DNA from 4 places in the Shewanella colwelliana genome. Region 2 is predicted to be linked to each of the others. Evidence: predicted binding sites of a transcription regulator. Region 2 holds the regulator's gene; each other region holds the start of a gene.
What was found. Region 2 encodes FliA, which starts transcription of late flagellar genes. Its sites were predicted from a motif close to CTAAAGNTNNNNNNNNNNNNGCCGATA; they were not measured.
Positions count from the first base shown of each region.

Region 1: the regulator FliA is predicted to act here: its motif matches at 4,303-4,329, upstream of pomA (flagellar motor protein PomA).
Region 3: the regulator FliA is predicted to act here: its motif matches at 2,526-2,552, upstream of BEL05_RS15600 (cytoplasmic protein).
Region 4: the regulator FliA is predicted to act here: its motif matches at 4,122-4,148, upstream of BEL05_RS11640 (flagellar protein MotY).

Region 1 is NZ_MCBT01000041.1:111,932-118,001, forward strand. It holds gene nadK (NAD(+) kinase) at 1-361, opposite strand, end outside; gene grpE (nucleotide exchange factor GrpE) at 462-1,079, shown strand; gene dxs (1-deoxy-D-xylulose-5-phosphate synthase) at 1,161-3,029, opposite strand; gene ispA ((2E,6E)-farnesyl diphosphate synthase) at 3,052-3,933, opposite strand; gene xseB (exodeoxyribonuclease VII small subunit) at 3,934-4,173, opposite strand; gene pomA (flagellar motor protein PomA) at 4,555-5,322, shown strand; gene BEL05_RS12880 (flagellar motor protein MotB) at 5,327-6,070, shown strand, end outside.
Region 2 is NZ_MCBT01000018.1:115,381-121,450, forward strand. It holds gene BEL05_RS07205 (chemotaxis protein CheA) at 1-478, opposite strand, end outside; gene BEL05_RS07210 (protein phosphatase CheZ) at 494-1,231, opposite strand; gene cheY (chemotaxis response regulator CheY) at 1,245-1,628, opposite strand; gene BEL05_RS07220 (RNA polymerase sigma factor FliA) at 1,671-2,390, opposite strand; gene BEL05_RS07225 (MinD/ParA family protein) at 2,383-3,264, opposite strand; gene flhF (flagellar biosynthesis GTPase FlhF) at 3,269-4,657, opposite strand; gene flhA (flagellar biosynthesis protein FlhA) at 4,669-6,070, opposite strand, start outside.
Region 3 is NZ_MCBT01000046.1:26,463-32,532, forward strand. It holds gene ahpF (alkyl hydroperoxide reductase subunit F) at 1-825, shown strand, start outside; gene BEL05_RS15595 (GGDEF domain-containing protein) at 967-2,112, shown strand; gene BEL05_RS15600 (cytoplasmic protein) at 2,270-2,467, opposite strand; gene BEL05_RS15605 (thioredoxin/cytochrome c biogenesis CcdA family protein) at 2,589-3,995, opposite strand; gene BEL05_RS15610 (OmpA family protein) at 4,207-4,659, opposite strand; gene ohrR (transcriptional regulator OhrR) at 4,978-5,424, shown strand; gene BEL05_RS15620 (glycerol-3-phosphate dehydrogenase/oxidase) at 5,442-6,070, shown strand, end outside.
Region 4 is NZ_MCBT01000037.1:19,762-25,831, reverse strand. It holds gene upp (uracil phosphoribosyltransferase) at 1-134, shown strand, start outside; gene BEL05_RS11660 (Na+/H+ antiporter family protein) at 237-1,556, opposite strand; gene BEL05_RS11655 (peroxiredoxin) at 1,870-2,475, shown strand; gene BEL05_RS11650 (substrate-binding periplasmic protein) at 2,626-3,390, shown strand; gene rnt (ribonuclease T) at 3,387-4,040, opposite strand; gene BEL05_RS11640 (flagellar protein MotY) at 4,184-5,065, shown strand; gene BEL05_RS11635 (prolyl oligopeptidase family serine peptidase) at 5,630-6,070, shown strand, end outside.

The DNA of each region.
Region 1 (6,070 bases), on a different contig from region 2:
CATAGTCGCCTTGAAGCACTTTGCCGAGGGCTTCTTCAAACGTATCTGGGGGTAAGTCGGTTAAGAAGCCTAAGTTTCCGCGGTTAACACCAATGACACCAATGTCGAACCGAGCGAGTACACGCGCGGCACCGAGCATATTGCCGTCGCCACCAACGACAATGGCCAAATCACAGTATTCACCAATTTGCAGTAAATCAACGGACTTGGCCTGCGGACCAATATCGGTCGCCACACGTTCTTCTACATAGACGTCATAGTCTTGCATGATCAACCAATGATGAAGACGCTTTAAGGTTTTATGGGTCCCAGCATGATTGGGTTTACCAATTAAGCCAATTGTGTGAAACGCTTTGCTCATATTTGTGTCTGATCCATGCCTTAGGGCTTGAAACCTCGAATTTGATCCCCATAATATGCCCAGAGCATGCAGAAACAAAGCATTTTTAGCTGGAGTAACAATGAGCAACGAATCAAGCAAAGCACAAGAACCGCAAATTGATGAAACTTTAGAAGCGCAAGTCGATACCGAGGTGGTAGAAGATGAAGCCAGTTTGATGGATGAGCTTACCCAAGCTAATTTCAGGGTAGAAGAGCTGGAGCAAGCTTTAGCTGCTGCAGAGGCTAAAGTTGAAGAGCAAAAAGATTCCGTGATACGTGCTGCAGCAGAGGTGGATAATGTTCGCCGCCGCGCCGCTATGGATGTGGAAAAAGCGCATAAGTTCGCCTTAGAAAAGTTTGCGAATGAACTACTGCCTGTGATCGATAACTTGGAACGAGCGTTGTCGGGAACTAACAGTGAAGATGAAAACACCAAAGCCATTTTTGAAGGTGTTGAGTTAACACTGAAGAGTTTCACCAGTGCCGTGGAGAAATTTGGTCTGTCTCAAATCAATCCACAAGGCGAAGCATTTGATCCAGAGCATCACCAAGCGATTGGTATGCAGCCAAGTGCAGACTTTCCAGCTAACACTGTGATGATGGTGATGCAGAAAGGTTATCTGCTGAATGACCGCCTCTTACGCCCAGCGATGGTGATGGTGTCTCAAGGCGGTGCATCGGTCGATACACAAGCCTAATCTTTACAGATAGACATGATTTAATCAAAGTAATAGACAATAAAAAAGGCCTCTAAAGAGGCCTTTTTTATTGTCGCGATTTTACCCGTTAAGGTAGTGCTCAATTTGGTTTAAAATGCCGGGGCCATCGAGTTGTAGCTCAGCCAAAATCTCGTTGGAGTCACCATGTTTAATAAACTCATCTGGCAAGCCGATGTTTAACACGGCTTTAGGCAGTTTAAGGGTTTGTAGCAGTTCGAGTACACCAGATCCCGCACCACCCATAATGGCGTTCTCTTCTACTGTGACAAGTAGGTCATGGCTGCTTGCTAGTTGCTGAACTAACTCAGCATCAAGTGGTTTAACAAAGCGCATATCGGCTAAGGTCGCATCAAGGGCTTCTGCTGCATGAGAAGCGGCGGCCAATGTGGTACCAAAGTTAAGAATCGCGACTTTAGTGCCTTGGCGTTTAATGAGGCCTTTACCGATAGGTAACGCCGTCATCGCCTCCACTTGATGTTCGCCAGTCGCACTCCCTCTGGGGTAACGAATCGCTGTTGGACCATCATTGTAGCAGTAGCCAGTATAAAGCATCTGACGACACTCGTTTTCATCGGAAGGCGCCATAATTACCATGTTCGGCACAGTGCGCATAAAGCTCAAATCAAACGCGCCTTGATGGGTGGGACCATCAGCACCGACGATGCCACCACGGTCAATGGCGAAAATAACGGGCAGTTTTTGCAAGGCGACATCATGGATCAGTTGATCATAACCACGTTGCAAGAAGGTCGAATAGATGGCGACAACTGGCTTATATCCTTCACAGGCGAAGCCTGCGGCTAAGGTTACCGCATGCTGTTCGGCAATGGCGGCATCAAAGTACTGGCTAGGGAAACGTTGAGAAAACTCAACCATACCAGAACCTTCACGCATAGCAGGAGTGATCCCTAAGACTTTTTCATCTTTGTCAGCCATATCGCAAAGCCAGCGCCCAAACACCTGAGAGAAGGTTGGGTCTGCGGGTTTAGCGGCAGGTTTTTCAAAAGTGGATGGGTCAAATTTTGGCACCGCATGCCATCCGATAGGATCTTTCTCTGCGGGTTCATAGCCACGTCCCTTTTTGGTCATGATGTGCAGAATCTGCGGTCCAGAAAGGTTACGCATGTTTCGCATGGTTTCAACTAACGCGTCGACATCATGGCCATCGATTGGGCCGATATAGTTAAAGCCAAGCTCTTCAAACATAGTGCCCGGCACAACCATACCTTTAAGGTGTTCTTCTGTTCGCTTAGCCATCTCTTTGATGACAGGCATTCCTTCTAGCACTTTTTTGCTGTTTTCACGGATAGTGGTATAGAAACGTCCAGACATCAGTTGAGCTAAATGGTTATTTAGCGCCCCAACATTTTCAGAAATCGACATCTCATTATCATTGAGGACAACTAACATATCGTTGTGCAGATCGCCGGCATGGTTCATGGCTTCAAACACCATGCCGCCAGTCATGGCACCATCACCGATCACGGCAACAACTTTGCGGCCCGCTTGCTCTTTTTCCGCGGCCACAGCCATCGCTAAGGCAGCACTAACTGACGTACCTGAATGTCCGACACTGAAAGTGTCATATTCGCTCTCTTCACGCCAAGGGAAAGGGTGTATTCCCCCCTTCTGCCTGATGGTATGCATCCTGTCGCGACGACCCGTCAAGATTTTATGGGGATAGGCTTGGTGCCCTACATCCCAGATCAGGCGATCAAATGGTGTGTTATAGACGTAATGAAGTGCAACGGTTAATTCGACTGTACCGAGTCCAGACGCAAAGTGGCCGCTCGAAATACCCACAGATTTGAGTAGGTAACTTCTAAGTTCATCAGCAAGTTTTGGTAATACACCTTGTGGCAGCTGTCTAAGCTCATCGGGTGTATTGGCCTGTGCTAGCACAGGGTATTTCGTAATATCCAAACTCATAGCGAGATTCTTTGTCTCTTTATTATACTCTTCGCTCAATGATAAAACGGGCGAATTCGGCAATTAACTGGCTATTGTATGGTAATTTAGCCAGCGCTGATAGGGCGTCGTTAATCAAACTTTCTGCAGTCGCCTGCGCCCCTGATAAACCTAATAATTTCGGGTAAGTACTTTTGTTCGATTCGCAATCGGAGCCTTGGGGTTTCCCAAGCTCTTCAGTACTGGCGATAATATCGAGTACGTCATCTTGAACTTGAAAAGCTAGACCGACAGCATCTGCGAACTCTAACAAGAGATCTTGTTCATTATCTGTGATGTCTGCGGCAATTATAGCTAATGCCACTGCGCAGCGGATCAGTGCCCCGGTTTTTAATCTATGTAACTGTTTAAGCGTCGTTAAATCTATCTGTTTGTCAGTAGCGTTGAGATCCATTGACTGGCCACCGCACATCCCTTGATAACCCGACGCTTTAGCTAATGCGGCTACCATTGCCAGTTGTTGCTTAGGGCTCAGTTGAGCCATTGGCTGGCTGATGATTTCAAAAGCCAAGGTTTGTAATGCGTCACCGGCAAGAATGGCTGTGGCTTCATCAAAGGCAATATGCACTGTCGGTTGTCCGCGGCGTAAAGCGTCGTCATCCATTGCAGGAAGATCGTCGTGAATCAGCGAGTAGGCATGAATGCACTCAATTGCGGCCGCGCAGGCATCTAAGCGCTCTAGGGGGACATTGAGCATATCACCGACGGCGTAGACTAAAAATGGTCTAATACGCTTACCACCAATCAATGCTCCATGTTGCATTGCAGCCTTCAATTTAGGCTCTGTGTCGTCTTGAGATGAGATGTAGTGGCGCAGGAGTTTATCAACTCGCTGCTGGTAGAGTGTTATCGCATCAGCTAGCAATTATTCGCCCTCGGCAAGATAGGGGGTCAAGGTTTGTTGATCGTGCTCTTGAGTCAGTATCGATACTTTCTGTTGGGCAGCTGCCAGCTTATTTTGACTATTGCGGACTAAATTAATACCACGTTCAAACTGCTTCAGCGCATCATCGAGCGAGACATCTCCCTGTTCGAGATCGGAAACAATACGTTCTAGCTCAGATAGCGACTCTTCAAATGAGAGGTTTTCAGGTTTTTTAGCCACGACAATTTTCCCAAGAAATTAGCGACACACAAAGTATATCAGTGAACCCTAAGGGTCAAATCATGGTGTCGGATATTTGTGCAATAGCACGCTTTAAGGAGGTTTTTTTATAAAAAATTGAATTTGTAGCTAAACTTGCGTGTAAGCTGTCCGATAATTGAATTAGAACAATACTCAATTTTGCCTGATATTATATCCTAAAGTGGACCTGGCAGTTAGATGAATAATGTGCCGATGGGAGACTTTTATGACAAAAGAATGCACAAGTGCCTCCGCCTTTCCATGCTGTTAGGAAAATTTTTTAGGTGCAGAGACATTGACCGCGCTGATTGAAACCGCTCGGTTTTAGAAACAGCCAAATACTAAACATGAGGAACAGTTGTGGATTTAGCGACCCTGATAGGCCTAATCGGCGCGTTTGGTTTTATTATTGGAGCTATGGTCAGTAGTGGTGGTATCGCGATTTTTATCGACGTGCCCTCAGTGCTCATCGTAATGATCGGTTCTCTGTTTGTGGTGATGATGAAGTACAACCTAAAGCAATTTTTAGGTGCGGTTAAAATTGCTGCTAAAGCGTTTATGTTTAAGATTGATAAACCCGAAGAGTTGATTGAGCAGTCTGTCACCATGGCGGATGCGGCGCGTAAAGGTGGCTTCTTAGCCCTGGAAGAGGCTGAGATCACCAATAGTTTTATGCAAAAAGCGGTCGATATGTTGGTGGATGGACACGATGGCGATGTGGTACGTGAAGCATTGGAAAAAGATATCGCCTTGACCGAAGAGCGTCATAAAACGGGTGTCGGTATATTTAAAGCCTTGGGTGATGTCGCCCCGGCAATGGGGATGATTGGTACGCTTATTGGTTTGGTGGCGATGCTCTCCAACATGGATGACCCCAAGTCTATTGGCCCTGCGATGGCGGTGGCCTTGTTAACCACCTTGTATGGGGCAATTATAGCTAACATGATCGCCATTCCTATTGCCGATAAGCTGGCATTACGTATGGGTGAAGAGATGCTCAACCGTAATTTGATTATGGATGCTGTATTGGCAATTCAAGATGGTCAAAACCCACGTGTCATTGAAGGGTTCCTTAAAAATTATCTCTCTGAAAAGCAGCGTCAAATAGATACAACGGACGGGGAATAGCCAGATGCCTAAAAAGCAGAAGTGCGATTGTCCACCTGCGGGAGCGCCAATGTGGTTGGCGACCTTTGCCGATCTCATGTCGCTGCTGATGTGTTTCTTCGTATTGCTTTTGGCGTTCTCTGAAATGGACGTGATGAAGTTTAAACAGATCGCTGGCTCAATGAAGTATGCTTTTGGTGTGCAGAATAAAGTTGAAGTCAAAGATATTCCCAAAGGTACCTCAGTGATTGCGCTTGAATTTAGACCGGGCAAGCCTGAGCCAACGCCTATTGAGATCATTAATCAGCAAACCAATGAGATGACTGAGCCGACGATTGAAGTGCAAGCCGGTGAAGATGACAGTGCTGGTGGTGTTCAGCAACAACGTGGTGAGCAGCGTGGTGGTGAGGCGTCCTCAACTTCTCAAGAACAAGCAGAGGCTGAAGCGCAATCACAGTCACAGCAAGCTCAAGCGGCTGCGCAAGATCAGATTAACGATCAGGTGAAGAAAATGGCGCAAGAGCTCAATAAAGAGATCGTCGATGGCGCCATTGAGATTGAGTCCTTAGGTCAGCAAATCATTATCCGCATTCGTGAAAAGGGCGCTTTTGCATCGGGGTCTGGCTTCTTGCAACCTAGGTTTAAACCGGTTGTGCGCCGTGTCGGCGAACTGCTTAAAGATGTACCGGGTATAGTAACGGTATCGGGCCATACTGATGATATGAATATTAGCAATGAGCTCTATAGCTCTAACTGGGACCTGTCTAGC
Region 2 (6,070 bases):
AGACACTTTCAATGACTGGGGGTTCTTCGATAACGGGCTCTACAACCGCTTCTGGCTCTGCAGTGGCACCGCCCTCTGATGGTAATAAACCACCAGAACTCAGTAATTTTAGGCACGCCAGGAGCTCAGCATCAGCAGGACTTTGTTGCTGTCCTGCTTGAGTCTCTGCAAACATCGAGTTGATCGCATCAACGGCTTGCAAAATAATATCCATCAGCTCAGCCGATACACTTCGTTTACCCGTGCGCAGCAAATCAAAGGTATTTTCTGCCTCGTGGCAAACATCAACCATTGGGGTCAAGCTGAGAAATCCAGCGCCACCTTTAACGGTATGGAACCCTCTGAAAATAGCATTCAGCAGTTCAGTGTCATCTGGATTATTTTCCAGGGCGACAAGCTGTTCAGATAGAAGCTCTAGGATCTCTCCTGCTTCAATCAAAAAGTCCTGCAGTATCTCTTCATCAACATCAAAGGACATTAATATGACTCCTACTTAGAAACCCAGACTCGAAAGTAAGTCATCGACTTCATCTTGTCCCGTCACGACATCATCACGCAATTCTGCGTTCATAATAGGACCTTCTGCTTCCACGCTCTTATCTAGCTCAAGCGGCTTCTCTGATACGGGCTGTTCACCGAATACGGTCAACATTGAAACGAGATTGTTTTCAACTTCACGGACTAACTCAATCACTCGACGGATCATTTGTCCCGTCAAATCTTGGAAGTCTTGAGCAAGTAAAATATTATTGAGTAATTCTTTTAAGCGATTCGAGTCAGACTCGCTTCGCTCGATAAATTGCTGGACATCGTGGCACAGGGCTTTAAATTCATGAAGCTGTAGATCTCGCTTCATTAACCTGTCCCAAGATGGTTTGACGGCTTGTACATTGGCTGTTAACGCATCCGCCAATGGCAGAGACTCTTCGACCGCATCCATCGTCTTATTTGCAGCTTGTTCTGTCATATCAATAACATAGTTAAGCCGTTCTTTGGCATCTGGTATTTCGCTATTAGCCAACTCGACTAAGCGACCATCAACCTGAAAGTCAACGATAGCGCTATGAAGTTGACGTGTTAGACGGCCGACCTCATCAAAAAGCTCTTTTTGAATAGGGGTGGCGAGTTCTCTAACTATCTCGTCAGCTTGTTCTTGCTCATTAGCTTGAAGCAACTCTACGAGTTGCTTTGCTTGCGCTAAACTAATCAGCCCTGAAGTTTCTGCCTGCATAGCTTAACCTTGATTAACCGAGTCGTTCGAAAATTTTGTCTAACTTCTCTTTCAATGTCGCTGCAGTAAAAGGTTTAACCACATAACCATTTACACCAGCTTGGGCTGCTGCAATGATCTGTTCCCTTTTCGCTTCCGCAGTTACCATCAATACAGGTATGTGCTTAAGTTCGTCATCGGCACGGATCGCTTTCAATAGATCGATCCCCTGCATACCAGGCATGTTCCAATCGGTAACAACAAAGTCAAAATCGCCTTTTTGCAACATCGGCAACGCCGTTGACCCGTCATCTGCTTCCTGAGTATTGTTAAAACCCAAGTCTCTTAACAAGTTCTTGATGATACGCCTCATTGTCGAAAAGTCGTCAACAACGAGAATCTTCATATTCTTGTCCAAGGTTTCCTCCGCGGAGCTGTTTTTATTTTGCTCATGTAATCGTTATATTTTGGTCCAATGCTTAAGTTTAGCCTTTAGCCTGAGCATTGCCTGACTATGTATCTGGCTAACTCGAGACTCGCTAACATCAAGTACTGCACCAATCTCTTTTAAATTTAATGCTTCGTCATAATATAACGACAAAACTAAACCATCTCTTTCTGGTAAAAGTTTGATGGCTTCTACCAAGGCTTCATGAAACTGAGTTTCAGCAAGCGCCTCGAATGCATCATCTTGGGATTCTTCATCATGTCTTATTACATCGACCGAAACCCCAAGATCTTCAATCCCAACTACTTTTCCAACCGATACATCATTAAGAATATGATGGTACTCATCCAGTGTCATATCAAGTCGGTCTGCAATTTCATTGTCTTTTGCATCACGACCTAACTCCTGTTCTAGCTCATCTATCACTTGTGCGACACGACGTTGATTGCGATGTACAGAGCGTGGAACCCAGTCTCCGCGGCGTATTTCATCGAGCATTGAGCCTCGAATACGTATGCCTGCAAACGTTTCAAACTTTGCACCTTTACTGCCGTCAAATTTTGATGAGGCTTCTAACAATCCCATCATGCCAGCCTGTAACAGGTCATCCAATTGAACAGAAGCGGGCAACCGCGCTAACAAATGATGAGCAATCCTTTTAACCAACGGTGCATACTGTTCAACGATAGAAGCTTTATTATCTAAACAAGTATACGCTGAGGCTTTACTCACTCGCACGATCCTCTTGGTACTCTGGACGTTGGACCAACCTTTCTACAAAGAACTCTAAATGCCCACCAGGTTGTTGCGGTACTGGCCAACTAATGATTTTATTGGCCAATCCATGATATGCAATTGATGCTGGCGATTTAGGGAACGCTTCTACTATCAATTTTTGTTTACGAACTGATTTTCTGAGGTTTTCATCAAATGGAATCGTTGCAACGAGTTCAAGTGCGACATCGAGAAAACGATCGGTTACTTTGCTTAGTTTAGCAAACAATTCCATACCTTCGCGTAGACTTCTCACCATATTTGCAACAATTTTGAAACGGAACACCCCATGCTCGCGACTTAGGATCTTGATCAACGCATACGCATCGGTGATCGATGTCGGTTCATCGCACACAACGATCAACACATCTTGTGACGCACGAGAAAAGCTCAGCACCATATCAGAGATACCTGCAGCCGTGTCGACAATTAATATATCAAACTGTGTGCGCATCTCACTAAAAGCACGAATCAGTCCAGCATGCTGTGCTTGTGTCAGCTCTACCATGGCTTGCGTACCTGATGTAGCAGGTATAATCCCGATACCTTTTGGGCCTCTGACAATAATATCGTCAAGGTCTGCATCACCAGAAAGTACATGAGAAAGATTACGTTCAGCCCTTAAGCCTAACATCACATCGACATTAGCTAAGCCAAGGTCAGCGTCGAGCACAAGCACACGCTTGCCCTTTTCCGCCAACGAGACCGCGGTATTGATTGATACGCTAGTTTTACCAACGCCACCTTTACCACCTGATACGGCAATTACTTTTACTTTTTCGTTATATGGTTGATTCATCATACGTAAACCGCTTGCTTGATCCCGACTCATTATTTTACTCAAATGCATAGGCCTGTTCATACGACCTTTCAGTGTTTTGTATTGGTTGCTCTTTCTTTTCTAGTACCGAAAGGGCTTTGTTTGCCAACGCTAACGTATCGGCCACTTGCATATCTTCTGGAACTCTTTGACCATCAGTGACATAACTTAATGGTAACCCACTTTGGATCAATACGCTTAATGCTGGTGCTAATGCAACTGACTCATCTAGTTTGGTCAAAATTGCACCAGACAAAGGTATTCTGGTGAACTGTTTCACTGCATCTTCTAGCACTCTTCTCTGGCTTGTAGATGACAGTACCAGATAACTGCGTATAGGTAATCTGCTATTTGCAGTTAAATTATCTAGTTGCTGAAACAATCGCACATCTCGCTGTCCCATTCCAGCCGTATCTATCAATACTAGCTTGCGATTACGAAACTGATAAAGTATTTGTTCCAACTCATTCAGATCATGAGCTTGCTTAACCGGACATCCCATTATTTTGCCATAGGTTGCCAATTGCTCAAAGGCTCCAATGCGATAATGATCGGTTGTTATCAATGCAACTTGATCTGAACCATGATGAGCAGCAAATCTCGCGGCTAATTTTGCAACACTTGTGGTTTTACCAACACCAGTTGGCCCAACAAATGCTACCACGCCACCTTGACGAACGATATCATCGCCTTGATTATCGAGCATATTCGCTAAACTTCTTGGCAGTGTCTTAACCAATTCTGCCGGCGGATAATGTTCACTGAGACTAGAAAGCTTAGCTGCAACTTCGGGAGAAAACTCCGCATCGAGCAAGCGACTCTCTAACATGGCACCAACAGGATCGACTCTGGTTTTCTGCTCGGTAATCAAGGAAGTCACTTGATGAGTTAACAAATTGCGTAGCGAGGCGAGCTCTTCACGCATTAATTCGATTTCAGCACTCTGTTCACGGCCCTTGTCACGCTTTGGCATCTGCGCAGTTCTGGTCTCATCCAAGCGAGGCTTTGCCGGCTCACTTTTAGATGCCTGTAACCCTTTAGCCCATTCAGGCATGTCTAGGTCATCGTTCGTCTGACTCATCTGTTGATCAACACGGCCCTGTTGACGTTCCAATAGTGCCTGTAAAGAGTCTGCAACGGGTGCAGGATTTCTTTTTGATTCAGTCTTTATCGGTTGGCGTCCAATAGAGACCTTCTCTTCGGCAAGGTTGAGAAAAGAGGGTTGAGACACTGGTGAAACGGGCTCGCCTTTAGATTTAGGCTCGTCATAATCCACCGCCGCAACGATCTCAATGCCACCGGTCACTTTTTTATTAGACATGATCACCGCATCAGAGCCTAAAGTCTCTTTAACTTGAGCCAGAGCAGAGCGCATATCTTTTGCTAAAAAACGTTTAATTTTCACCTAAATACCCTCTACTGACCAACCGCTGATACGATGCGTATTTGCTTTTCATCTGGCACCTCTTGATAAGAGATCACCCGTAAATTTGGAATCGTATGTTTAACAAATCGAGACAAGGTCGACCGCAACATACCTGATGTTAATAAGATGGCTGGCTGACCGACCATCTCTTGGCGCTGCGATGCATCGAGTAACGATTGCTGCATACGTTCAGCTAGACTTGGCTCTATATTAGGACCTTCTCCGCCTGTCGCCTGCATTGACTGATGCAACATCTGTTCCAACTCTGGCGCCAAAGTAATGACGGGAATTTCGAGTTCTGGACCACTAATTTCCTGCACGATCATACGTTTTAGTGCAATACGCACAGCAGCAGTAAGCACTTCGGTATCATTACTCTTAGGCCCGTACTCAAGCAAGGTTTGAACAATCGTCTTAAGATCACGAATCGACACCCCTTCATTCAGCAGGTTCTGCATCACTTTCACCACAGTTCCGAGCGGCATAACATCGGGAATAAAGCCCCCCACAAGCTTAGGTGAATGCTTAGCCAGCATATCCATAAGCTGCTGCACCTCTTCGTAACCGAGCAATTTAGAGGCGTTATTGGTTAACAATTGACTCAAGTGGGTAGCCACCACCGTTGCGGCGTCGACAACCGTATAGCCCATTGTCTGCGCATGTTCACGCAGCTCTGGAGCAATCCATACCGCTTCTAGGCCAAATGCAGGGTCGGTGGTTTCCACACCATCCAGCTTACCGTATACCTGGCCCGGGTTAATCGCCAGCTCGCAATCGTGACGTATTTCCGCCTCGCCGGATGCCACCCCCATCAAAGAAATACGATAAGTATTCGGTGACAAATCCAAATTATCGCGAATGTGCACTGCAGGAACTAAGAAACCTAGCTCCTGCGAGAGCTTCTTACGCACACCTTTAATCCTGCCTAATAGCTCACCACCTTGGCCTTTATCCACTAACGGGATTAAGCGATAGCCAACCTCCAAGCCAATGGTATCAACATGTTGAACATCATCCCAACTAAGTTCTTTAGGTTTCGCGTCACCTGGCGTAGCAGGAGATGTTTTGGCAAGCTCAAGCGCTTGTTGGCGATCCATCTCTTTTTTACGGTGAATAAAGTACGCGCCACCAGCGGTGATAAAACCAAATGAGAGAAAAGCTAAATGCGGCATACCAGGAACGATACCCATAATAAGCAGCACACCAGATGCAATAGCCAACGACTTAGGGCTATCAAACATCTGACTCATTACCATCTGGCCCATATCACCCGATTCGTTCTGTCTGGTCACCATTAGCGCTGCGGCAATAGAGAGCAATAGACCGGGGATCTGCGCAACCAAACCATCACCAATCGTCAGTAGGGTATAGATTTCTACGGCGGAGGAGAAG
Region 3 (6,070 bases), on a different contig from region 2:
GCTGAAACCGTAGGGATTGAAAACTTCATCTCTGTTAAAGCGACAGAAGGCCCCAAATTGGTGGCCAATTTAGAAGCTCATGTTCATGAATATGACGTCGACATTATGGATAATCAACGCGCATTGAGTTTAAAGTCGGGAGAGTTATTTGAGTTACAACTTGAAAGTGGTGCCTTGCTGCGCAGTAAAACCATTTTGCTGGCAACTGGGGCGCGCTGGCGCGAGATGAACGTACCCGGTGAGCAGGCTTATCGTGGCAAAGGGGTAGCATATTGCCCACATTGTGATGGCCCATTGTTTAAAGGTAAGCGTGTGGCTGTGATAGGTGGCGGGAACTCTGGTATTGAAGCCGCGATTGACCTGGCGAACATTGTTGAGCATGTTACCGTGCTTGAATTTGATAGCAAGCTAAGAGCGGATGAGGTGTTACAACGTAAAGCCTCATCAATGGGTAATATTGAGATCATCACGCAAGCTATGACCACCGAAGTCACCGGGGATGGCAGCCGAGTCAATGGTCTAAACTACACTGATAGAGCCACAGGCGATAGCCACCATGTTGAGTTAGCGGGTATCTTTGTACAAATTGGCTTAGTGCCCAATGCTGAATGGTTAAAAGGTACACTTGAGCTTACAGACCGAGGCGAAGTGATTGTTGACGGCAAAGGTGAGACATCAATACCGGGCGTATTTGCTGCGGGAGATGTCACTAATTCTGCTTACAAGCAGATCATTATTGCCATGGGCAGTGGTGCGACAGCGTCATTGGGCGCATTTGACTATCTGATCAGGCAAACTGATGCTGTTGTTGATAACGCAGCGTAGAAATATCAAGGAAAGTTCATGTTAAAACAGTCAGCTAAAGCTGGCTGTTTTACTTTCAGACCTTATAATCAATATAAGCTAAATAAGGTTAAACCAATTTGTCCTTGTTCAAAGAGACCATGACGAGAATATAAATTTGCCATGAATATAGAGCTGCCGATTTTTGAACAGCAATTGAAAGTTGAGACCCAAAAATACCTCTTTAACGGGGTACAGTGGGCGAGCTGGCTGTCAATTTTTTTGGCCTGTGTGATCATTGTAAATGATGTGGCAAAAACGGCTCATCTTATTGTGGCTAGCCAAACCATTCTGTTCGTTTTTCCGGTCTTTATCGTCACTATTTTGGGGTTATTAGCCGCTAAAATTATTGGCGAGAAAAAGAGTAATCAAACCATACTTATTACCTTTGCAGGGATATTAACCCTTAGCTGGGTGTATGCGGTTTTGTCGCTATTGCCCTATCTTGACGCGCTTGATTTAGAGACTGGCGGCGCGACGTTATCGGGTGTTGAATCCCTCATCGATATTTTAGTGCTTACTTTTGCTATTGCGCTCTTTCCTCATCGCGGCTTAATGCTAACAACTGTCTCGCTGTTTATTATGATCGGTATGGTCGTAAGAATAGTCGAGCTTCCAGGGCATCTTTTATTCCCTTTGACAAAATATCTGTGTTTGTTGGTGATTGTAATAAGTGCACAAAAGGTTTTATACAGCTGGTTCAAAAAAGCGATTTTACGCGATGTAGAGAAGCAGCAGTTGGTGAAACAGTTTCGGCGAATGGCCTTGATAGATGGTTTAACGGGTTTAAGTAATCGCCGCCATTTTGATGAGATTTTAGCGCAAGAGATCAGAGTGTCTGAGCGTAATAGGCATCCACTTAGCCTTATTTTGCTCGATGTCGATTTTTTTAAACGGCTCAATGATAAGCTCGGTCACCAAGTGGGCGATGACTGCCTCATGGCACTTGGGCGGATTTTATCAGAGATAGCCTCAAGACCTAGAGACTTAGCCGCTAGATATGGTGGCGAGGAGTTTGTACTCATACTGCCTAATACCGATACCGCAGGGGCAGAGACGGTTGCTGCGAAGTTAAAACAGGCGCTACGCGAAGCAAAAATACCGAATCCTGACTCTGACGTGAGTCAATATGTCACCGTGTCTCAAGGGATTTGTCAGTGGCAAGCGTTAGAAAGTTCTGACGATTATCTGGCCCGAGCCGATAGTTATTTATACAAAGCGAAGCATGGGGGAAGAGATACTTATTACTCTGACGCCATGCCGTCCTAAATTGTGGTTTTTATTATCTAAACAATTCTTCTAGTCGATTCAACGTTTGCTGGCCATCCTTTTTCTCTTGTAAACTTTCAAGGCAGTTTCCAACCATCTCAAACACCAATAAAAAGCCCTCCATGAGGAGGGCTTAAGGCTATTCTCGCTTTAAATGCTATGCTGTGGTGTTAATATTATGACCACTATTGCCTACAGGCGTAGCTTTTGGCGTTGCATCGACCGCTTCAATCAGCTGTAGTGCAATTTCTCCCTCTGCTTGCTGCTGCTCTTTGGCTAGCTGCGCCACTTTAACCCCAATGTTGCCATTGCTTAGGTTGGGCTGGAGATTACTGGTTCCAACTGTTACTGCCATGATTACCGCCTTACACTTAGTTCTGTACCATATTAATGCACACCATTAACTATAGTGTTATCGGCTATAAATTGAAAAGCTTTAGGCCAAACTGGGCGCGTTGCTCGGTTTGACCTAGGGCTTAAGCCTTCTTAGCGATTACTTTTCGGGTTAAGGTGATAATAAAGGTTAACCCAATTGAGGCTAAGATAAGCCCGATCGCTAAGACCACATTTTGCAGTGCCGTGGGGTCAATCGCGAGCATACCGCCTAAACCAACCATCATTATTCCCGACATCAGCTTAAGTGTTTGGCCCTCTTTTTCAGTGAGCTTACGCTTACCCAGAGATACACTAAAGGCGATGACGATGATGGCCAGTGGAATGACATAAACCACGTTATACATGATTAAATACATGTAACGTTCGATGGTGGGTAAGTCATGCATGGACAACACGCTCGTATAAATCATCGGAAAGCCTGCTGTGCACAATAGTTCGTAGGCATTGGCTAAAATAGACAATACCACTGTACCGGCAATCATTGCTGTCATACTGCTGGCGCTGGTTAGTTTCCCCATACGTTTAATTAAACCTGTACGGTTTTCTGCCGACATCGATAGGGTGACTTCGCCTTTGGTAAAAAAGTAGTCCTTAATGTTTATCGCGCCGGCAACCAAAGCTAACATGCCCGCTCCAAGGATGATCCACCCTCCATCGCTGCCCGCGCCGAGTAGTTGGAAAATGTTGAGCCAAGCACTCATAAAGATAAAGTAGATAAAGCCTGAGAAGAATACGAAAATCCCCCCCACGATAAGCATGCGGGTACGACTCTTAGCATTCACCATAATAGAGAGTAAAAATAGTAGTACAAAGAAGGCACATGGGTTAAACGCATCTACCCCAGCAAGCACTACCGTTAATAGTGGCAATGACATCTGTTCAGGATGGACGACACCAACAAGGGGTAATTCGACGGGTTGAACATCAGACGCTGTGATATTGCTGGTGGTCTCTTCACCTAAGTCGCACGTGCCTTCGCTAGCACTCTCGCTGCAGGTTTGAAATAAACCTCCTGAAGCTGGCAATTCACTCGTATATTGCCCTTCGGTTTCTGGCGCTAATTGACCGCCTAATGACACATAGTATGCTTTTAACTTTTGGACAAGAAACTCGCCCGTAACTGCATGGCTACTGTAGCCGACTATCGCTTTTTCACCGCTAGCAAAATAGGGGACTGAGCGGGCTTCTGTGCCTGTTTTCTCTGCGATTTTTTGCCACGCTTCCATGGTACCTGGTGCGGTGATCATAAAATCTTCCACTTCTAACCAAGGATATTGCTTGGGCAAACTATCAATAAAGGGGTGAGCTTCAGCACAGTGCGGACAGGTTTTTGACCAGAAAAAATAGAGTTTAACTTTTAGCTGACCTTGGCTGTCAACATAATGCCAAGTTTGACTATCTGTTGTTGACGCATTATCGATTGCGTAAGTTAAGGTTGGAAAAAAGCTAAAGAGTAATAAAAAACTAAAAATAAGGGGTCGTAACATAATCCCTCCTTCAGAGGTGTTTGCCGAGTGCAAAGTAGGCAAGGTGAAAATCCTTTATCAATAGTTTACTGATATAAAAGCAAGAGATTAATTTTATGTGTCAGATTTGCAATGTAAATCGTGAAATCGAATAGAATTGTTAACTGCGGCTCGTTTTGGAGCAAGCCAGTATGCAAATGATATCGGCTTGCTCGTTTGCAGTGTGACGTGGCTACTTAGGGGATGTTATTGAGTCGATGTTTGACTGTTTATCCGCGGTCGACGCCATAATGGTTTGAGGCACTGTTTGTGTACACCAGTGTAGGCTAACGCTACGGGTATCGTTATCACTAGCAGTTAATATGCGGGTCACAATAGGTTGTGAGAAGGCAGATTGGGTTAAATAGTGTTTCACCCTATCAATTCGGCGGTTGGCTAACCACATATTATATTCGCGCAATTTTTTGTCTGTTTGCCCTTTGTAAACTGGAAATTCAAGTAGCAAATAGCCGTCGCCTTGTTGTGTTTCTGTGACGAGTTTCTTCAGTTTTTGCGTATATTTACCCGAGAAATACGAACTGTTTTTCTCGAACGGAATATCACCATAGTTAATATTTTTAGGGCATTTTGCCATTAACGGGGTGGATAATAGAAATGACATCATCACTACTAACAGCTGCTTCATAGTGAACACCTCCAATGTGTTGGTATTGAAACGAGATTAAGAGGGTGGAATCTAGGTGATTATCGTTTGAAAATCAACCTAGATTTGGGCCTGGCGAGCTGATTTTTTCACCACATCAGAGTGATTACACTAGCGTCACAATTTAGTCACTTTGCATCTTGATGGTTTTATTTGAAAAAAGGCTAACTGTTTGGCCGGAAAGACAATAAATTGACAAGTTAAATGAAATTATTTTTCCAAGAGAAATTTTCACTTTCTTGGCAACTTGCAGTAAAATGATTATAAGTTGCGTGCAATTAAATTTATGGTGATGTGGATATGAGCCAAAACGAAGAGCTAAATCCTCTGGCTTTAGAAAATCAGGTATGTTTTTCCTTATACAGTGCGGCGAATGCAATGGTGAGGGCGTATCGCCCGCTACTCGATAAGCTTGACCTAACTTATCCCCAGTATTTAGCGATGCTGGTGCTGTGGCAGCACCAAGGGATTAGCGTGAAGACCCTGGGCGAGCAATTACACCTCGACTCAGGCACGTTAACACCACTCTTGAAGCGACTGGAAGGCAAGGGGTTGGTGACTCGCGGGCGCAGCGAAACCGATGAGCGTGTGCGAGTGTTGCATTTGACCGATGCTGGCAATGCATTGCATGAGTTGGCTAAAGAGATCCCAACCATGATGCGCTGTAAAGTTGGTGGTGAACCACAAGAGTTTATGCAACTTAAGCTATTGTGTGATAAAGCTTATCAATATTTAAATAAGGCATAATCAACTAAGGTGACACATTGGATACGGTAGATCTGGTCGTCATTGGTGGCGGTATTACGGGCGTGGGCATTGCACAGCGTGCTCAGGCCGCAGGTTATAGTGTCGCAGTCTTGGAAAAAGGTGAGATTGGTCAGGCAACATCATCCAACTCCAGTAAATTGATTCACGGTGGGTTACGTTATTTGGAAAGTGGCCAAATAAGCCTAGTGCGTGAATCATTGGCACAACGTAAAGCGCTGCTTTTATTGGCGCCGACACTTGTAAAGCCTGTTCCCTTCTATATCCCTATTTACCAAGGTAGTCAGCGTGGCCCGCTCGCGATCCGTGCTGGACTCAGTATGTATGCGTTATTAAGCGAGTTTGATGCGCTTGGGCAGTTCAAATCAATCGCGCCTAAAGAGTGGGGGAACTTGTTTGGGTTAAAGTTGCAGGGATTGAGAGCTGTGTTTCGTTACTGGGATGCACAAACTGACGATCACGCCCTTACGCTTGCCGTCGCTGATAGCGCAAAACAGATTGGCGCACGCATCCATACTTCTGTGGAGATTAAGACCATTGAGCATCAAAGAGATGCTTGTACTATTCACTATAAGCAAAACAGTTTAGCTAAAAGCCTTAAGGCCCTTTGTGTCATCAACGCTAGCGG
Region 4 (6,070 bases), on a different contig from region 2:
GTGTTAAAGCGCTAGAAAAAGCCCATCCTGATATTGAGCTATATACTGCTTCAATCGATCAATGCCTAAATGAGCAAGGTTATATCTTGCCGGGTCTTGGTGATGCGGGTGATAAAATTTTTGGTACTAAGTAAGTCGTTATCAAATACTCTGTATTAAGTAATCCGTGTTTAAGCTTACGTATTACCTAAACATAAAGGGAGCCAATGGCTCCCTTTTTTATGGCTCGCATTTTACTACAGCACCATAGCCGCTATCCAACCAAAGACCAGCAAGGGAATGTTGTAGTGGATAAAGGTTGGGATCACACTGTCTCTAATGTGGTCATGCTGCCCGTCGGCATTTAAACCTGCGGTAGGGCCTAAAGTTGAGTCGGACGCTGGCGAGCCTGCATCTCCTAGCGCGGCAGCGGTGCCAACCAATGCAATCGTCGCGGGCACAGAAAAGCCAAAGGTAATCGCGAGTGGCACATAGATGGTCGCAATAATCGGGATAGTTGAGAAAGATGAACCTATGCCCATGGTGATTAATAGTCCCACCACTAACATCAAAAATGCAGCAAGTGCTTTGTTATCCCCGATAAGGTATGACAGGGATTCAACTAGAGTGCCGACATCTCCCGTTTCCTTTACAACGGCGGCAAAGCCCGCTGCGGAGATCATAATAAAGCCAATGTTGGCCATCATGCGCACACCTTGATTAAAGATATCTTGGTCTGCAACGTGTTTAAGTGCGCCAGAGAAACTGAAAATAATAAAGCCAATTAGCGCGCCAAAAATCATTGAGCCGGTATAGAGCTGTACCGCTAATGTCGCTGCAACGGCAACCAAGGCGATAACAATGTTACGCTTATTAACGCCTTCTTCGGGTTCAGCGGCTAATATCAACTGCTCTTCATACTCTCGCGGTTTACGGTAGCTGATAAACACCGCCACTAAGAGTCCGCTAATCATGCCTAAAGCAGGGATCAGCATGGCAGATGGGATTTGCTCACGTACAGCATTAAGGTTGTTGTTGTTTAAATTTGCTAGCAAAATATCGTTAAGAAAGATACCACCAAAGCCAATAGGTAAAATCATATAGGTGGTGACTAAACCAAAAGTCAACACGCATGCCACTAGGCGGCGGTCTATACGCAGCTTGGACATTACATGAAGTAGCGGTGGGATCAAAATTGGAATAAATGCGATATGAATGGGCAAAATGTTTTGCGATGACACTGCCATCGCGAGTATCGCCAACAATAGTAACCAACGCACACGATTGAGGTTTGTGCTGTTTTGTTCTTTGCCTAACTGTGAGATCACTTTACGAGAAATTAGTGTCGTCAGCCCAGAGTGAGAAAGCGCTACCGCGAAGGCGCCGAGTAATGCATAACTTAATGCAATTTGAGCGCCGCCACCTAAGCCTGTGTTAAAGGCATCGACGGTATGTTGTAAGTCCATACCGCCCACTAAGCCAGCCACTAATGCACTGACTGTGAGTGCGATAACAACGTTTACTCGGGCGAGGCTGAGGCCCAACATTAGGCAAACAGCAATAACAACTGCATTCATATTTATTCTTTCTGATTTTTTATAAAGTATTTGGAGGCTATTTTTGCCAGTATTAGCAAGGCTTGTCCAGCCAATCGGCGTTTTATCTGTAAAAAATAGTGAGATGTAACTGAACTGTATTTAAGTTTACTGTGTAACTGTGAATTACGATACAAAAGGTAAGGTTATCGCGCACAGTTATTGGGCAACTAGATGAATATTTATTAAAAAAGGTGACAATGATCCCAAATAGCTTGTGTCCAGCGAATGACTGCCTATAATGCTTTTTAGTTCATAATTAAAAGCTTTTTCAATCCATAGATGGAGATATAAAATGAGCGTATTAGTAGGCCGTCCGGCCCCTGATTTTACTGCTGCAGCGGTTCTTGGTAACGGCGAAATCGTAGACAGCTTTAACCTAAGCGAAGCAATCAAAGGTAAAACTGCTGTTGTATTCTTCTACCCACTTGATTTCACTTTCGTTTGCCCATCTGAATTGATCGCTTTCGATCACCGCATGGATGAGTTCAAGAAGCGTGGCGTTGAAGTGATTGGTGTTTCAATTGACTCTCAGTTTACTCACAATGCATGGCGTAATACCCCAGTAGACAAGGGTGGTATTGGCCAAGTTCAATACACGCTTGTGGCTGACGTTAAGCATGAAATCTGTAAGGCCTATGACGTTGAACATCCAGAAGCTGGTGTTGCATTCCGTGGTTCTTTCCTTATCGACAAAGAAGGTCAAGTTCGTCACCAAGTGGTTAACGATCTTCCACTAGGTCGTAACGTTGATGAAATGATCCGTATGGTTGATGCACTTCAGTTCCACGAAGAGCACGGTGATGTTTGTCCTGCTGGTTGGGAGAAAGGTGACAAAGGTATGGATGCAAGCCCAGAAGGTGTAGCTTCTTACCTCACTGATAATGCAGACACACTATAATCATTTGATTTAGTGAGCTGTATTTAAAAGCCGCGATTATCGCGGCTTTTTTGTGCCATTTTTATCTTATTTTTGCATTGCAAGGCTTGCTCTTAAGCAAGACGGTTGGTATATCTAAAGCATGTTGTTAACGGTTTGTGAGATGCCATATTGAAACTAAACACCGTATTGCTATTTAGTTTATTGTTGATCAGTCAACAAGTATGGGCTGAAACGACACTGTCTTACAATGTGTCAGGCTCAAGTAGCTGGTACCCTTATTACATCAGTGAAACCGCAGATCGTCCCGGAATTCTTGGTGAATTAGTCCCGCAAATATTTGCTAAAGCAGGGATTAAATTAAAGAAAAAGAAACTTCCACCTAAACGCACTAATAGCGCGTTAGAGACTGGTCAGCTAGATTTTGACGTGGTCAGCCCTAGCTGGTTTGAACATCAAGACTTAGGTGAGTTATTTGTCCAATCTGATCCCCTGTTTCCAATCAAAGAACATATTATTGTTTTAAATGAAAATGTGACCGAATGGCAGTCAATCACCAAGATAAAAAATCAACAGATTGGCACAGTACATGGTTACCTTTATCACGACGATGATCAATTTATGCGGATAGATTTTAAGTCTGAACGCGAGTTGGTGATGGCCCTGAAAAAGCAACGTGTGGCCGCTGCGATATCGGGCGACCTCACCGCGCTTTATTGGGCAAAAGAGCTAAATATAGGCATTGGCTTGGCCGCTTTACACTCAGATGGGGAGTTAGTGGTCAGGATCAGGAAAGAACATGAACAGCTATTGCCACAGATTAATCAAGCCATAGCGATGTTAAAGCACAATGGTGCGATTGATGCGATAGTCGACAAATATGTGTCAAGGTCACCCACTCATAAACCAGTGAGTGACGTCTCGGTCAATAACTAGGCTTCAATTTCGTCATCTTGCGCGATAGGCCAGCCTCCTAAGGCTTTCCATTTATTGACGATATGACAGAATAACTCGGCAGTACGCTCAGTGTCATACAGTGCCGAGTGAGCTTCTTTATTATCAAAATCGATACCCGCGATAGCGCAGGCTTTGGCCAACACAGTGTGACCAAGCGCCAGTCCTGACAGGGCTGCGGTATCAAAGGTGGCAAAAGGGTGAAACGGCGTGCGTTTTAATCCAACACGGTCGATAGCTTTAGTCACAAAGCCATGATCAAAAGCCGCGTTATGGGCGACAATAATACTACGGTGACAACCGCTGTTTTTCTGCGCTTTTTTAACTTCTTTAAATATCTCTAAAAATGCCTCTTTCTCAGACACCGCGCCGCGTAACGGGTTCGTGGGATCAATGCCATTAAAGGCTAGCGCTTCAGGCTCTAAATTAGCTCCCTCAAAAGGTTCGATATGAAAATGCAGGGTTTTATCTAAGACTAAATCCCCCTCATCATTCATCTTTAGCAGGGTGACAGCAATTTCAAGCAACGCATCGGTCTGGGCGTTAAAGCCTGCAGTTTCTACATCGATAACCACGGGGAAATAGCCCCTAAAGCGGTGGTTTAGTTTATTGGCGTCGCAAATATCGCTCATCAAAATATCCAAATAATTAGTCAGTGGCTATTATGAAGTATCTAGCGTTACCTTGTCATGTTTGATTGGCTAATATATAAGCTAAAGGAATGCTTAAAGAGGCCGATAGGGTTAAGTAACACATTTAATATGAGTGATTGTCTATGTTGGGTAGGGTGCTATTTGCTGTAACAGGATTACTGGTCGCGGGCTTGCCTATGCTCGCCAATGCCGAGTTGCGCCATTATGTTGCATCATTAGAGCAGTCTCAGTGGCGATTGAGTGACAATACCCCTATCGTATGTCGTCTTGAGCATGAGATCCCCTCATACGGTAAAGCGGTATTCACCAGTCGTGCAGGCAAAGATCATGACTTAAATTTTACTCTCGATATGTGGGTAAAACCTGATGAAGTGACTAATGCAAAATTGATGAGTATGGCTCCATCCTGGCGTCCAGGACTGTTATCAAAACCGATTACTGAACTCACTTATCAAAAGTATTTTAGTGGAGAAGTCCCTAAAAATGCCGCGTGGTCTATGCTCAATGAGCTAGAGCGTGGCATGCAGCCTACCTTTTATTATTCAGATTGGTATAACCGGTCGAGTAAAGTTGCCGTGGGGTTATCAGCAGTGAATTTTGGTCGTCAATATTCTGAGTTTCGCTCCTGCCTGGCTAATCTTTTACCTTATAGTTTTGAGGATATTGCGTTTACCGTTCTAACCTACCAAGCTGGTGGTACGGAATTGACTCGCTACGCTAAAGCGCAGATTGCGAAGGTACAAGAATACTTGGCTTACGATCCAGAAGTAGAATTGGTGCTTATTGATGCCTATACCGATAGCTACGGTGGTCGTTCTGTTAACCAGAAGGTGTCTGAGAAACGTGCAGACTCGGTTAAGCAGTTTTTCCTGTCAGCTGGCATTCCTCAAGAGCGTATCCACACCGAAGGACATGGTGAGCGCCGTCACGTTGCCTCAAATGCCACGATTGATGAACGATCGCGTAACAGGCGAGTTGTCATTAGGTTAAGTAAGCCACTTTAACTCGCAAGCGACATACCAATCAGCCCCGCTATAAAGCTGGGCTTTTTTGTGGGTCACTTTCCTTCAGGTAAAAAAAAGCCCACTTAATACTAAGCGGGCCGCAAATAATATATTGCAATCAACAAATTGAAGGAAGGAAGTCAAGCATAAGAACCAGGGATAGATTCACGTGCCTCGCACACAAATCTGGAGTTCTTGTTTTCAAATCTGCTGGGAGCAGACACTTCCTGAAAACAGGGCGAATTATAGGGTCAGACCTTTATACCGTCCAACTAAAAAAATTCCTGAAATTGATTACTTTTACTAATGAATGGGCGGGGCTGTATTTTGGGCAGATTCACTAATAATGCTTGTTTGCGAGTGGTTAAGCAGATTCCATGCATAATTTGACGGTTTAATTAATTCATCCATGTTAGTTTTTTATTAACGTTTACACCTTGGACTCGATTTGATGAATTTTTTTAACCCGTTGCGCAGTTTTTTTTTACTTGTATAGTACTTCGTTAATGGGACGGCGTTCACATTACAAGATGAATAATAAATAGATAACCAGGACGGCAATAGATGGCTCTAAAAGCGATTATCTCTAAACAACACCTGCTTATTGCAGGGCTTGGGTTGACATTAATGGGATGTCAGCACAACAGCGCAACTGTTGAACAATCAACGCAGGCAGTTTCTGCAACAGGCGTAGTGGAAACAATCCATGGCGTAGAGGTGGCAGACCCATACCGTTTCCTTGAAGAGGAAACTGATGCGACCCATCACTGGGTGAAGCAGCAACAGCTTGCTGGTCAAGCGTATTTGGCCAAGATAGACAACAAGCAAGCGATTGTTGACCGTATTACCGAACTGTGGAATTTCGAGAAAGTGACGGCCCCCTCTGAGCATGGTGACAACACCTTCTTCTACCGCAATGATGGCTTGCAGGCTCAATCTGTGCTTTACGTTAAAAATAGTGCTGGCGAAGAGACCGTTGCGTTAGATCCTAATGGCTTTTCTACC